One region of the Actinomadura sp. NPDC049753 genome, then DNA from elsewhere that is predicted to be linked to it. Evidence: riboswitches for the same ligand, from Rfam matches in the RefSeq annotation. Region 1 holds a riboswitch; the other holds the start of a gene.
The links. A riboswitch is a leader RNA that binds a small molecule or an ion and turns the genes downstream of it on or off. The one in region 1 is predicted to bind S-adenosylmethionine.

Region 1 (7,610 bases):
GTCGCCCAGCATGGCCTTGCGGCGGTCGCCGAAGCCCGGCGCCTTCACGGCCACGGACTTGAAGATACCGCGGATCTTGTTGACGACCAGGGTGGCCAGGGCCTCGCCCTCGACGTCCTCCGCGATGATCAGCAGCGGCTTGCCGGACTGCATGACGCCCTCGAGGACGGGCAGCAGGTCCTTGTTCGCCGACGCCTTGCCCTGAACGATCAGGATGTACGGGTCCTCGAGGACCGCCTCCATCCGCTCGGGGTCGGTCACGAAGTAGTGCGAGATGTAGCCCTTGTCGAAGCGCATCCCCTCGGTCAGCTCGAGCTCCAGACCGAAGGTCTGGCTCTCCTCGACCGTGATGACGCCTTCCTTGCCGACCTTGTCCATCGCCTCGGCGATCATCTCGCCGATCTGCGGGTCGCCCGCGGAGATGGACGCCGTGGAGGCGATCTGCTCCTTGGTCTCCACGTCCTTGGCGAGCTTGGACAGCTCCTCGCTCACCCGCTCGACGGCGGCCTCGATGCCGCGCTTCAGCGACATCGGGTTCGCACCGGCGGCCACGTTGCGCAGACCCTCGCGCACCAGCGCCTGGGCCAGCACGGTGGCGGTGGTGGTGCCGTCACCCGCGACGTCGTCGGTCTTCTTCGCTACTTCCTTGACGAGCTCCGCGCCGATCTTCTCCCACGCGTCCTCGAGCTCGATCTCCTTGGCGATCGACACACCGTCGTTGGTGATCGTGGGGGCGCCCCACTTCTTCTCCAGCACGACGTTGCGGCCCTTGGGACCAAGGGTCACCTTCACGGCGTCGGCGAGCTGGTTCATGCCGCGCTCGAGACCGCGGCGGGCCTCCTCGTCGAACGCGATCATCTTTGCAGCCATAGGCTCCAGTCCTCCCGGAACAAGGTGGCTTAGACGGATCGAGCCGACGCCCGCGACGGACGGCCCCGCCGACGACTTCCATTCCGCCGCCGGCCTGAGGCCTCATCGCCCCGACCCATGACTGTGTGAAGTTGTCACTCTCCACAGCAGAGTGCCAATGCTTGTTTAGCACTCTACCCCGTCGAGTGCAAGCGCCACACATCACCGCCGCACACGTCTCGTCGGCCTGCTCGGAAGTGCTCTGACCTGCGCCGGAGGGTCACGTCAGCGCGGACGGCCGCCAGGAGCCGTTCCCCGAAGAGCAGCCGAACCACCGCCCCGCCATGAGCCGGTCACCTCCCCGTACCGCTTTCGTTCTGCCTGAGCAGGTGCCGCCCGAGCGCAGGGAACGTCGGTCGTTGCTCCGCCGGTGCGAGCACTCCGTGTCCGGGCCGGCTGCAGCAGCTCTGCCTCCGCGCGGGAGAGGCTCTCGATGGGGATGACAGCCCAGCGCCGGCCGTCGGGCTCCGGCTTTCCCCGGTTCACGCCATCGAGGACCGCCTGTGCCGCTGCCGGTGACTGGCCAGGTCGAAACGGGCCGGTGGGACGAGCCCCTGCGGGACGCCACCGGCGGTAGCGCGGACGGCCCACCGCTCCCACGTGGCGCGGGCGGGCGCCCCCTGTTACTGGCGGACACCGAGGTCTCGCCTTCCGGTGAGGGCGGGTGTCGTCGGGGCCACCCATTTCGCGTGCCATTGCACCGGCGGCGGCCCGTGCCGCCGCTTCCGCGGAATTTCTTCGTCACGGGCCGTTGGTGCCGGTTCTGTCGGTGCGACAACGTTTGCGGCGGCCTGATGCGCCGGGGATCACCACGGCCCATTGGGCCGCTTTCATGGAGTATGGCGAATGGTGAGGATGTTCTTTCGGTCCCGGGCAAAAGGCCGCCGCAAACGGGTCCGGACATTGGGCGGCCGCTCCGGCGTCGATGCGTGACCGGGCCGGAGCGGCCGTGGTGCTTCGGTGTTCTGCTAGGAACCGAGGTTCACCGCTTGGTGGACTCCTGCTCGGGGCCCTCGACCGCGTTGATCACGGTGTTGTGCTTCCCGCCGTGGATGTGGCTGGTGATGGGCCCGGTCATCGTCGCGCTGTTGCCGGCGTAGACGGTCGAGCGGGGCGATCCGCTGAGGTTCGTGAAGATCGCGTCGCCCGGGCCCTTCTCGATGTTGGCGACGGGGCCGTTCTGGCCGACGATCGCCTTCTTGGCCGCGTGGACGTGCACCGGCTCGGGGCGGTCCCCCGTGGTGGCCAGCCGCTGCCCGGCCTGCGGAGCGTTGGCGTCGGCCTGCTGCTCCGGCGCGGCCTGCTGCTCCGGAGCGGCCTGCTGCTCCGGCGCGGCCTGCTGCTCCGGCGCGGCCTGCTGCTCCGGCGCGGCCTGCTGCTCCGGCGCGGCCTGCTGCGCGTCCTGCTGCGGAGCGGCCTGCTCGGCGTTCTGCTCCGGCGCGGCCTGCTGCTCGCCCTGCTGCGGAGCAGCCTGCTGGGCCTCCTGCTGCGGAGCGGCCTGCTGCTCGCCCTGCTGCGGGGCGGCCTGCTCGGCGTTCTGCTCCGGCGCCGCCTGCAGCGACTCCTGCTGCGGAGCGGCCTCCTGAGGAGCCGCCTGCTGCTCGGCGGCCTGGTGCTCGGCCGCCTTGGCGAGGGCGACCTTGGTGGCCTCCTGCTCGGAGCCCTCGACGCCCGTGACGGCCGTGTTGTGCTTCCCGCCGTGGAGCTTCGTGGTGATGTCACCGGTCTTCACCGGCTTGTTCCCGATCACCGGCGCGGCCTTGGGCGACTTGTTGATGTCGGTGTAGATCAGGTCGCCCGGACCCTTTTCGGTGATGTACGTGGAGCCGTTGTGCCCCACGTACGCCTTCTCCACCTTGTAGAAGTTGATGTCGGCCATCGCCGATGGAGCCGCGAGGACGGCCGCCCCCATCGTTATGCCGGTAACGGCCATCGTGCGCAAAATGCGCTTCATGCCTTTCCTCACTCTCGTATGCCGATCGGCGCCCCAGGGAGCGCCACTCCGGGATCAATCTTCCAGGGCGCGGCCAGCGAGAAACCCAAGTGACGGAGAGGCGGTGATCAAGATCAAAGCCGCGAAACTGGCGCTCGCTAAAGCTTTGTCCATATGCGTTTGGCCGGACGGGAAGAACAGTTTCCCAATCCAGCATCCACCGGGGCAATCGCGTTCCGCAGAAGGGGGAATCGGCCACATGCGCACGGAAAAGCCCCGGCACGGTGGACGTGCCGGGGCTTCGCGGACGAGACGGACGTCAGCCGCCCGCCACCGCGGGGATGATGGAGATCTGGGCGCCCTCGGGCGTCGGGGTGTCGAGGCCCTCGGCGAAACGGACGTCCTCGTCCCCGACGTAGACGTTCACGAAACGGCGGATCTTGCCCGCGTCGTCCAGGATGCGGGCGGAGATGCCGGAGTAGCTGGCCTCAAGGTCGGCGACGACCGCGCGCAGGGTCGCGCCCTCGGCCTTCACCTCGGACTCGCCCCCGGTGTAGGTCCGCAGGATCGTCGGGATACGGACGGACACGCTGCTCATGCTGCTCCTTCGTTCTCAGGCGAGGCCCGCGGCGCGGAACGCCTCCAGGGACGGGGCGATGTTCGCCGACGGCGCGACGACCGGGGCGACGGCGTCCAGGGTCTTCAGGCCGTCCCCGGAGTTGATGATCACGGTCTCGGCGCCCGGGTCGAGGGAGCCTGCCTCGACGAGCTTGCGCAGGGCCGCGACGGTGACGCCGCCGGCCGTCTCGCCGAAGACGCCCTCGGTGCGGGCCAGGAGCCGGATCCCCTCGACGACCTGCTCGTCGGTGACGTCCTCGACGGCGCCGCCGGTGCGGCGGGCCACGTCCAGGACGTAGGGGCCGTCGGCGGGGTTGCCGATGGCGAGGGACTTGGCGATCGTGTCGGGTTTCACCGGGCGGACGACGTCGTGGCCCGCCTTGAACGCGGCGGCGACCGGGTCGCACCCGGAGGCCTGGGCGCCGAAGACGCGGTACGGCTTCTCCTCCACCAGGCCCAGCTTGATCAGCTCCTGGAACGCCTTGTCGATCTTGGTGAGCTGGGAGCCGGACGCGACCGGCACGACGATCTGGTCGGGCAGCCGCCAGCCGAGCTGCTCGGCGATCTCGTAGCCGAGCGTCTTGGAGCCCTCGGCGTAGTAGGGGCGTACGTTGACGTTGACGAACGCCCAGTCGTCCTGCTCGCCCGCGATCTCGGACGCGAGCCGGTTGACGTCGTCGTAGTTGCCGTCGACCGTCACGAACGTCCCGCCGTACACGGCCGTCGTGATGATCTTCTGGGACTCCAGGTTCGACGGGACGAACACCGCGCTGCGGATCCCGGCGCGGGCCGCCGCGGCGGCGACGGCGTTGGCGAGGTTCCCGGTGGACGGGCAGGCCAGCACCTTGAAGCCCAGTTCGCGGGCGGCGGCGAGCGCCACGGCGACGACGCGGTCCTTGAACGAGTGGGTCGGGTTCCCGCTGTCGTCCTTCACCCACAGGCTCTGCAGGCCGAGGCTCTCCGCGAGGTTGTCGGCGCGGACGAGGCGGGTCAGGCCCGGCTCGGTGTTCGGGGTGTCGGCGACGTTGGACGGGACGGGCAGCAGCCCGCGGTACCGCCAGATGTTGCGCGGCCCGGACTCGATGGACTCCCGGGTGACGCCGCCGAAGTCGTAGGCGATCTCCAGGGGGCCGAAACACTCTTCACACGCGTAGAAGGGTCCGAGGTCGCGGGACGAGCCGCATTCGCGGCAGACGAGAGCGGTAGCCGGTCCGAGGTCTGTGGCAGGCGTGAGTGCCATGAGGGCGAGGCCTTTCTCCCCATCTTCCCTGCGCCACCTTGGTCGCAGGCCGGAGTTGGCACCATCTCCCGGCCGGCCTCGCAGGATCGCGACGCGCCGCAGCCAGGTGGTTGCCGGGGCTTCGCAGGGCCGGTCCCTCCACCCCTCTGGATGAGCGGTATGAAGTTGTCGATCACGAGCTTTGAACTCGTATGCGTGACTTTACATGAACTGACCGGATGCCAGACAGGCGGGTCCAGCGATTGAGACGTTACCCCGCGGGTGTCTTGATCACCCGTTGGGTCGGGTCGAGGAACACGTGCCGGACGGTCGGGACGCGCCCGCGGAGCCGCCGGTCTATCTCGCCGGCGACGTCCTCGGCCTCGTCGGCGCTGATGTCGTCGGAGAAGTGCACCTTCGCGGCGACGAGGATCTGCTCCGGGCCGAAGTGCATGGTGAGCAGTTCGTCCACGCCGGTCACGCCGGGCGCGCCGCAGATCTCGGCGCGGATCTCGCGCTGCTCGGCGGGGTCGGCCGCCTGGCCGATGAGCAGGCCCATGCTCTCCCGGCCGATCGAGAAGGCGAGGACGACCAGGAGGATCCCGATGAGGACGGACGCGAGCCCGTCCCAGAAATCCGAGCCGGTGATCTGGCGCATCACGAGGCCGCCGGCGGCGAGCGCGAGGCCGATCATCGCCGCGGTGTCCTCGAACAGCGCGGTCTTGAACGTCACGTCGGGCGACTTGCGGACATGCTCGACCAGGTCGCGTTCGCTCTCGCGCGTCTCCTTCCTGGCCTGGTAGAAGGCGCGGATCCAGGACGTCCCCTCCAGCACCGCGCCGAGGCCGAGGACGGCGTAGGCGAGCCACACCGTCGTCCCGCCGCCGCCGTGACCGGTCATGGTCAGGATGCCTTCGAAGATCGAGAATCCGGCGCCGGCCACGAAGATGCCGAACGCGGCGAGCAGCGACCACACGTACCGCTCGTTGCCGTATCCGAAGGGGTGGCGCCGGTCGGGGGGCCGTTCGCTGCGCCGGATCGACGTGTAGAGGAAGCCCTGGTTGAGGGTGTCGGCCACCGAGTGCGCGCTCTCCGCGAGCATGGCGCTGGACCCGGCCAGCAGGCCGGCGAACAGCTTCGTGATCGCGAGGATGAGGTTTGCGGCACCGGCGACGAGCACGGTTTTCGTCGTCTCGGACTTGCTCATTGGCGCCGGATACCCCCTGGGCGGATGACTAACCGGGCGGAACGGACAGAAGGGCGGGCGATGCCGGCCACCTCGCGGGTCACTTTGATGCGCCTCGGCCGCAACTGAGACCCTTCCCGTATGAGCCAAGTGCTGGTGGCCTCGAACCGGGGGCCGGTGTCGTTCTCGCTGTCGGACGACGGCGGGCTCACCATGCGGCGCGGGGGCGGCGGTCTCGTGTCGGGCCTCGCCGCCGTCACGGGCGCCCCGCGCGACCCCGGCCCGCCGCGTCCGGCCGAGACGGCGCGGGAGCCGTCCCCCGGCGGAGCGGACGTCCTCTGGGTGTGCGCGAGCCTCGGCGAGGCCGACCGCACGGCGTCGCGCCGTTCCCCGGACGGACGCCTCGACCTCGCCGGATACGAGACCGGCGGGGCGGCGGTACGGATGCTCGACATCCCGGCGGCCACGTTCGACCGCGCCTACAACGGCGTCGCCAACTCGACGCTGTGGTTCGTCCACCACCTGTTGTACGACACGCCGCGCAGCCCGCACTTCGACGCCCGCGCCCGGCGGGACTGGCAGTCCTACGAGGCCTACAACGCGGCCTTCGCGGACGCCCTCGCCCGGGACGCCGCCCCGGGCGCGAAGGCGGCGATCCAGGACTACCACCTGTCGCTGGCTCCGCGGATGCTGCGCGACCGGCGCCCCGACCTGAAGATCGTGCACTTCTCCCACACGCCCTGGGCGCCGCCGGAGTACTTCAGGCTGCTCCCGGACGACATCGGCGCGCAGATCCTTCTCGGCATCCTGGGCGCCGACCACGCCGGCTTCCTCACGGAGCGGTGGGCGTCGGCCTTCCTCGACTGCTGCGAGCTCCTGCCGGGCGCGCGCGTCGACCGCGCCGCCCGCACCGTCTCCTGTTCGGGCCACACCACGCGCGTGGGTGTGCACGGTCTCGGGGTGGACGGTACGGCTCTGCGCAGCCGCGCCGCCGAACAGGACGTCGTCGAAAGGGCCCGCGCGCTGCGCGAACAGGTGGGCGACCGCCAGCTCATCGTGCGGATCGACCGGACGGAGCTGTCCAAGAACATCGTGCGCGGGCTCTCCGCGTACCGGGAGATGCTCGTCAACCATCCCGAGTGGCGCGGACGCGTCGTGCACCTCGCGTTCGCCTACCCGTCCCGCTACGACCTGCCCGAGTACCGGGAGTACACCGCGGCCGTCCAGCGCATGGCCGGGCAGATCACCGAAGAGTTCGGCACGGAGGACTGGGACCCGCTGATCCTCCAGGTGAACGACGACTACCCGCGTTCCCTTGCCGCCTACGGCCTGGCCGACGTCCTGCTCGTCAACCCGATCCGGGACGGGATGAACCTGGTCGCCAAGGAGGGGCCCGTCCTGTCGCGGCACGGCTGCGCGCTCGTGCTGTCGCGAGAGGCGGGCGCGGCGGCGGAACTGTCCGAGGACGCGCTGGTGGTCAATCCCTACGACGTGTCGCAGACGGCCGAGGCCCTGCACCAGGCCCTGCTGATGCCGCGCGCCCGGCGGGCCGAACGCTGCGCCCGCCTCGCCGGCGCCGCGACCGCCCTGCCCCCGCAGCGCTGGTTCGCCGACCAGCTGGCCGCGCTGGACTAGATCTCCGTGGAAGGGAAGCGGCGTGCTGCTCTGCGGGCGTCAGGGCAACACGCCGCGGGTCCGGTCAGGGGGCGCTGCCGGCGGACTGCTCGGCGGTGAGGAGGCACTCG
Region 2 (7,610 bases), on a different contig from region 1:
CTCCCACGGCGGGGACGCGCGGCCGACCTGCGGGGGGCGGCCGTCGCCGTCGGCGACCTGCCGGACGAACCAGGCCGGCAGCCGCGCCTCGATCGGCAGCGCGGCGGGGACGCCGCGCGCGGGAACGTCGACGGCGAGCCACCAGCGGTCGTCCGGCCAGCCCTCGGCGATGTCGCCGAACCGCACGGTCATGAAGTGCTGGTACGACGGCCCGAGGCACGCCCGCATCGCCGCCGCCGACGTGTAGGCCAGGACGTGGACCCGGCCGTCCTCCTCCTGGGTGGGCCACGACGGCTGCGCCTCCCCCGCGAGGACGCCGTCCACCAGGTCGGGCGGGACGGGAACGACGAGGTCGGCGTCCCCGAGGAGGCGGAAGTAGCTCTCCTGGTCGCCGGCCCGTACGGTCTCCTGCAGTCGGTGCTCCAGTTCCGACGTGGGTCGCCACGCGTCGGCCACGGTCGCCACCCCCTGTTTCTAGCGTGCTCGTCCCCGCGCGACTGCCTACGCTACATGGGCGAACAGGACCAAAGAGCATAATCATCTGACTGCGCGCGAGAGATCGCAGGTCAGAGGCTGTCAGCGTGCAGTCAACGCGGCGAGGGCGGCGAGGAGCCGGTCGATGTGCTCCTCCTCCGTCCCGATGCCGATGCTCGCACGGACGGCGCTCCGGTCCTCGCCCAGCAGGTGCCGGACGAAGGGGTGGGCGCAGAACTTCCCGTCGCGGACGCCGATGCCATGCTCGTCGGACAGCGTAAGCGCCACGTCCCGCGCGTTCCAGCCGTCCACGGTGAACGACACGATCCCGACGCGCGGCGCCCGCTCCCCCCACAGCGTCAGCTCCCTGACGTGGGGGAGCGCCGCGAGTCCCGACCGCAGCCGTTCCACCAGCGCCTCTTCCCGGACGGCCAGGTCGTCCCAGGCCGGGGACAGCGTCTCGCACGCGGCGGCCAGCGCGAGGGCGCCGAGGACGTTCGGGGAGCCCGCCTCGTGCCGCTGCTCGGCGGAGGCCGCCCACCGGGTCGTCTCCCCGACCGAGGCGCTGGCGCCGCCGCCCTTGAGGTAGGGCTCGGCGGCGCGCAGCCAGTCGGCGCGTCCGGCGAGCACGCCCGCACCGAACGGCGCGTACAGCTTGTGCCCTGAGAACGCGACGTAGTCGAGGCCGAGCGCGGTCATGTCCAGAGGGCGGTGCGGGACGAGCTGCGCCGCGTCGACCGCGATGCGGGCGCCGTTGCGGTGCGCGACGTGCGCGAGCTCCTCGATCGGCCACAGCTCGCCGGTGACGTTGGACGCGGCGGTGACGACGAGCAGCCGCGACCCGATCGGGCACGAGCGCAGCGCGCGGTCGGCGGCCGACAGCGCCTCGGCCGGGGTGGCGGGCGCCGGGAGGCGCACGGCGCGCTTCCACGGCAGCAGCGACGCGTGGTGCTCGCTCTCGAAGACGACGACGCTCGTCCCGGCCGGGACGGCGTGCGCGAGCAGGTTCATCGAGTCGGTGGTGTTGCGCGTGAACACCACGGCCGAGCGCCGCCACGCGCCGAGGAACGACCGCACGGTCTCCCGCGCGTCCTCGTAGGCGGACGTCGTGACCTGCGACGCGTATCCCGCGCCGCGATGGACGCTGCTGTAGTACGGCAGCGCGCGGGTGACGGCCTCGTGCACCGCCTCCAGACAGGGCGCGCTGGCCGCGTAGTCGAAGTTGGCGTAGGGGACGCGGCGGCCGTCCCGCACAGGGACCGGGACGTCCGCTCCGATGACGCGGGGAATCGGGCGAACCCGGACCCCCTCCGTGCGCGTCACAGCAGGCGTGATGGGGGAGCGGGCGAGCAGCGTGGGCATGCCTGGACCTTCCGGGGTCAGGGACCCCGGGATGCCGGCCGGGATCCGCGCTTGCCGGAACGCGGTGCGCGTCCGGCCAGGTCCTCACCCGGGGCACCCCATCGCGGACGAAGGGTTGCCGGCCAGCAAGCCGGGGCTTTGCGCTGGCGCTCATGACCTCATGCGGAAGTATATGCGGAGCCGATCGGGGATCAAGGGGAGGGTGCGATGCGGTACCGGGTGGTTCGGACGCTGGCCGGCGGCGCGCTGGTGCTCGGCGCCCTCAGCGGGTGCGGAGCGCTGGGCGGCGGCAACTCCGCCCAGGTGTGCACCGACACGAAGAAGGCGTTCCAGCAGTACGTCACCCAGGTGCGGAGCGTTCCGGCGGCCGAGCCCGCGCAGTGGCGGCAGGCCACCGAGCAGCTCGCCGGACGCGTCGACGGCCTCGCGAAGCAGGCCGACGACGCCGACCTGGGCAAGGCGCTGAAGGCGGAGGCGAGCAGGCTCCGCGACGCCGCGCCCGGGGTCGGCGACGGCGACGTCTCCCGGCTCGACAGCGTGATCAGGGAGACGCCGGCCGTCATCGGCAAGGCCTGCGACTGAGGGGCCGCCGGGGCTACCCGCCGGTTCCGCCCAGCGGTCCGCCACCGGTTCCGCCACCGGGGTCGCCCCCCGTTCCGCCTCCCGGATCGCCGCCCGTTCCGCCACCGGGGTCGCCACCACCGGGCTCCTGCGGCGGGATGATGGTCGGCAGGTCGGTAGGGGGCGCCGGGATGTCGGGCTGCTCCGTGGACGGCGGCGGCTCGACCGGCCCGCGGGTTTCCGGCGGCTGCGGGCCGCTCGGGGGAGTGTCCTGCGTCGGGCCGCCGAAGCCGCTGCCGGGCGTCATCGACGGCTCCCCGAAGGAGTCGGGCTCGTAGCCCTTGATGTTCACCGCGTCCGACATGTACGAGCGCCAGATCTGGGCGGGCAGCTGCCCGCCGTACGCGCCGTACCCGGGGATGTTCAGCGGCTTGCCGTCGCTGCGGAACATCGCGACCGTCGTCGCCATCTGCGGGATGAACCCGTTGAACCAGATCGCGCGGCCCTTGTCGGTGGTGCCCGTCTTGCCGGCGACGTCGCGTCCGTCGGGCAGCTGCGCGCCGGTGCCGGTGCCGCCCTGCACGACCTTCTGCATGGCGTAGGTGGCGTCACGGGCGACCTGCTGGCTGAACGCCCGCTCGCCCTTCTCGGTGAACGTGCGCTTGTGGTTCTCGTTGTCGGTGACCGACTTCACCACGAACGGCGTCCGGTGCACGCCCTCGGAGGCGAACGTCGAGTACACGCTGGCCTGCTCGACGGGGTGCAGCGACACGATGCCGAGCGGGAACGTGGCGGCGCTCCGCTGGTCGGCGTTCATCCGCGCCGCGGGGATGCCCATCTTCTCGGCCATCGCGGCGATCTTCTTGTTGCCGATGTCCTGGCCGAGGTTGACGTAGGCCGTGTTGATCGAGTGCTCGGTGGCGGTGACGAGGTTGACCGTCCCGAAGTTCTCGTTGCTGTCGTTGCGGATGGGCGCGCCGTGGAAGTACTGCGGGGAGCTGCCGTCGTAACTGGTGGACAGCGTCTTCCCGTCGTCCAGCGCGGCCGCCAGCGCGATCGGCTTGAACCCCGACCCGGCCTGCGCCCAGTCGCCGAAGGCGCTGCTCAGCGCCTCCTCCAGGTAGCCGCGGCCGCCGTAGAAGGCGACCACCTGCCCGGTCTTCGGGTCGACCGACACCGCGCCGGTGCGGATCTTCTTGCTCATCCCGTTCGGGGCGTTGTTCGCGACGGCCTGCTTCATCGCGTCCATCAGCCGCTTGTCGAACGTCGTGGTGATCTTCAGCCCGCTGCGGTTGATCTCGTCCTCGCTGTAGCCGCGGCGCTCGGTGAGCTCCTTCTTGGCCACGTTCACCATGTAGCCGCGCTGGCCCTTGAGGACGTCGGTGATCTTCTCCTTGCCGGGGGCCGGGAAGGTCAGCGAGGCCGCCTCGGACGAGGTGAGCGCCCCGTCCCGGACCATGTTGCCGAGGATCGCGCGCCAGCGCTGCTCGGAGTAGGCGCGGCGGGGGCCGGTCGGGTCGGCGAAGTTGCTCGGCTGCTGGATCGCGGCGGCGAGGTAGGCGCCCTCCGCGGGCGTCAGCTTCGAGACGTCCTTGTCGTAGTAGGCGTGCGCGGCGGCCTGCACGCCGTAGGCGTCGCGGCCGAAGTAGATGGTGTTGAGGTACTGCTCGAGGATCCAGTCCTTGTCCTTCTCCCGGCCCACCTTCAGGGAGACCATGATCTCCTTGAGCTTGCGGGTGACCGAGCGGTCCTTGCCGATGCCGCCGTAGTAGTTGCGGACCATCTGCTGCGTGATCGTCGAGCCGCCCTGCAGCTGCTTGCCGGTGGCGGTGGACCACAGCGCCCGCGCCGTGCCCTGGACCGACACCCCGGGGTCGTCGTAGAAGCTGCGGTTCTCCGCGGCGATCACCGCGGCCCGGGTGCTCTCGGGGATCCTGTCGAGCTTGACCGCGTCCCGGTTCATCCCGGTCTTGGCGATCTGCGTCTTGCCGTCGGAGTAGTAGAACGTCGGCCCCTGCGCGATCGCCTGCTCCTGCGCCGACGGCACCGGCGTGAACAGGTAGGCGACGCCGAACGCGGCGATGCAGAATCCGATGAAGCCGAGGATCAGGAACAGCGCCCGGCGCAGGAACCGGGACCCGCGGCTGCGCGGCTTGCCGGGCCCCTTGCCCCCGCCGCCCTTGCCGCGCCCGGGCCCGGACCCGGGCGGCGGGCCCCCGGCCTGGGAGCCGCGCGGGGTCGAGTCGCGCTTCGAGGCGGCGGACATGCTCTTTGTATCTCCGGTGACGGCCCCGTCGACACCATCAACCGCGGTGGCATCACCAGACGCGGCGACACCGTCGGTCACAACCGCCTCATCGGACGCGACGGCCTCAACGGAGGCGGTCACCTCGTGAGACGCGGTCACCTCGCCGGACGCGGTCACCTCGTGGGATGCGGTGACGTCGCCGGGCGCGGTGGCGTCGTCGGGCGCCGCGACCCCGTCGGACGCGCCGCCGTCTACGGGCGCGCTCACCTCGTGGGACGCGGTCACGTCATCGGGCGCGGTGGCCTGGTCGGGACCGGCGTCGTCGTCGGGGGCGGCCTCCGCGGGGCCGGTCGGCGCCTCGGTGGCGGGTTCGGCAGCGCCGGGAGCGGAATCGGCGGAGGCCGTGGCGTTATCGGCGGGAGGGGAATCGGGTCCCTCGCTCGCGCCGGCGGCCTCTTCGGGCTCCTTATCGCCGTTTCGAGATATGTCGCCCTCGCCGACGAATTCGGCGTCACCGGCGGTTTCTCCGGTGGCGGCTTCGGTGTCCGCGGTCAGCGTGGCGGTCGCGGGACCGTCCGCGCCGGCCGGTGCCCCGGCCTCGCTTTCGTGCCGGTCCGCCTGGCCCGTCCCGGAGCGTTCCTCGCGCTCCGGGATCTTCTCGCTGTCGCTCACAAGCCCCCCGTGTTTAATGCGTTACAGACGATACCTGAGGGAATCCGTGCGTCGGCCGCCAATGCGCATCCGCGCTCTCCCAAAGGAGGACGGGCAATCCGCCTCGCCGGTTGTCGTGACGGATGTCGCAGCGTGCGGCCTTTCGCGAAAAGCCGAGCGGCGGGGACCCGACCGGGTGCCCCGCCGCTCCCGCGCACGGCCGCGCCTCGGTCAGCTCACTTGTAGACCTTCGCGAGGATGTCGACCACGAAGACCAGGGTGTCGTCTCCCTTGATCTTGGGCGGGCTGCCCTTCTTGCCGTAGCCCTCGTCCGGAGGCAGGACGAGCAGCACGCGGCTGCCGACCTTCGCGCCGGTGAGCCCCTTGTCGAAGCCGGGGATGGTCTGCCCCATGCCGATCGGGAACGTCGCGGGCTGCTTGTTGTCCCAGCTGGAGTCGAACTTGTCGCCGGACTTCCAGATCTTGCCGGTGTAGTTGACGACCGCCTCGTCGCCCTTGGCCAGGGCGGGCCCGTTGCCCGCGACGAGGGTCTTGGCCTGGAGCTTCTTGGGCGCGTCCGCGTCCGGGACCGTCACCTTGGGCTCCTTGCCGGCGCCCTTGTCCTCGACCTTGGGCAGCGACTTGTCGTCCAGCTTCTGCGCGGTGCCCTGCGGCTGCTGGCTCTTCGGGACGACCGCCTGGACGTCCATGATGAACAGGATCGCGTCCTTGTCGGTGATCTGCTGCGGGCTCAGCTGGGTGAGCTCCTTGGACGGCGGGAGCTGCATGACGAGCCGGCTGCCGGCGGACTTGCCGACGAGGCTCTTGTCGATGTCCTTGAGCCCGCTCTTGCCGATGACGAGGTGCATCGGGCCGCCGCCGCCCTGCTGCTGGCCCTCCTCGTAGGACGAGCGGACCTTCTCGCTGGTGCTCTTCACCCGCGAGTTCTCCTCGTCCTTGTCCTTCGCCCACTTGTAGGTCGCGAACTGGACGTAGACGGTGTCGCCCTCGGCGGCGACGGGGCCACTGCCCTTGATCGGCGTGCTCACCTTGAGCGTCTTGGTCGGCTCCAGCTTCGTCGGGATCTCGACCTTGGGCTCGGCGGCGAACTTGCCGGTCACCTCGACCTTCGGGCCGGGGCGGCTGACCCACCAGTACACCCCGCCGGAGACCGCGAGCGCGACGACCACGATCCCGGCGATCATCATCAGCCGGCGCTTCTTCGCCTCCTTGGCGGTCAGCGCGGACGGCCGGTTCAGCCCGCTGCCGCGGCCCGCGCTGATGCCGTGCGGGGTGAACTCGGGGCTGCGGATGCTCTGGGCGTTCGGGATCTTCGCCTTCGCCTTGACCGCCGGCTTGCCCCGGGGCTTGTCATCCTCGGACATGTTTCCTCACTTGCTCCGGGTTCGACGACACCACAACCGTGACCACCCTTCCAGGGCCGGGCTAAGCACAGCGTGAAAACCGGGTAAAGGAGGCCGACCCGCAATCTACCGGTCACACAAGGAGCGGTGTCATCTGGCAGGGGACAGGGGAAGGCGTCAGGATATCCCCGCCGGAGGGGTGACACACGCCTCCACACCGCCGGGAACGGCGGACGGACGTTCAAATCCACCCGCGGCGCTGAGCGATGATCGCGGCTTGGAAACGGCTCGTGGCGCCGAGAAGGGTGAGCAGTTCGCTGACCCGGCGGGCGTAGGTGCGCGCCGACAGGCCAAGACGTGCGGCGGCGGCGTGGTCGGGCAGGCCGTCCCGCATGGTGACCAAGACCGGGACCAGGTGGGCCGGCGGCTGGTCCGGGTCGCGGTCGATGGCGAGGTCGTCGCCGGACATCCAGGAGCTGTGGTGCATCCGGGTCAACGCCGTGACCACCGCGGGGTCGCGGATGATGAGCATGCCGTTGTAGAAGACGTCCAAATCGAGCGGGACGACGGCCGTCGTGCGGTCGAACACGGCCAGGCGGAAGGGGACCTGCTCGACGAGGCGTGCCTTGCCGCCGTTGCGCCACTGGATGGTCTCCAAAGCGGTGTCGTGGGCCAGCCCCTGCGGAGAGGTGATCTGGCGGAGGGTGGGGACCTGGGCGGCAGCGCGGCGGACGCACTGGGCCGCGTGCCGGAGCATGCGCTCGGGCACGCCCTGCCTGACGCAGCCCGAGGGGTCGTCGAAGGTCAGCAGCTCCCGCTCGGTGGCGTCGGCGAGGCGCGCGACCACGGCGCCCACCTTGGGCGGATCTACGCGCTGGGTCGGAGGCCGCAGGCCTCGGGCCGCGTAGAAACCGGCCTCCTCCAAGGCCTGGCCCACGGCCTCACGCGCT

Region 2: it holds a riboswitch for S-adenosylmethionine, as region 1 does, so the genes downstream of both, AB0K37_RS00750 (aminotransferase class V-fold PLP-dependent enzyme) here and thrC (threonine synthase) in region 1, are expected to answer to the same signal.

The regions. Positions count from the first base shown of each region.
Region 1 is NZ_JBFARL010000152.1:9,360-16,969, reverse strand. It holds gene groL (chaperonin GroEL) at 1-870, opposite strand, end outside; gene AB0K37_RS30225 (hypothetical protein) at 1,892-2,863, opposite strand; gene AB0K37_RS30220 (MoaD/ThiS family protein) at 3,162-3,440, opposite strand; gene thrC (threonine synthase) at 3,456-4,700, opposite strand; SAM riboswitch class I at 4,717-4,857, opposite strand; gene AB0K37_RS30210 (cation diffusion facilitator family transporter) at 4,951-5,886, opposite strand; gene AB0K37_RS30205 (trehalose-6-phosphate synthase) at 6,007-7,500, shown strand; gene AB0K37_RS30200 (sulfotransferase) at 7,565-7,610, opposite strand, start outside.
Region 2 is NZ_JBFARL010000002.1:911-8,520, forward strand. It holds partial or broken gene AB0K37_RS00745 (SseB family protein) at 1-465, opposite strand, end outside; gene AB0K37_RS00750 (aminotransferase class V-fold PLP-dependent enzyme) at 577-1,836, opposite strand; SAM riboswitch class IV at 1,879-1,994, opposite strand; gene AB0K37_RS00755 (hypothetical protein) at 2,044-2,418, shown strand; gene AB0K37_RS00760 (transglycosylase domain-containing protein) at 2,432-5,317, opposite strand; gene AB0K37_RS00765 (FKBP-type peptidyl-prolyl cis-trans isomerase) at 5,533-6,681, opposite strand; gene AB0K37_RS00770 (hypothetical protein) at 6,902-7,507, opposite strand.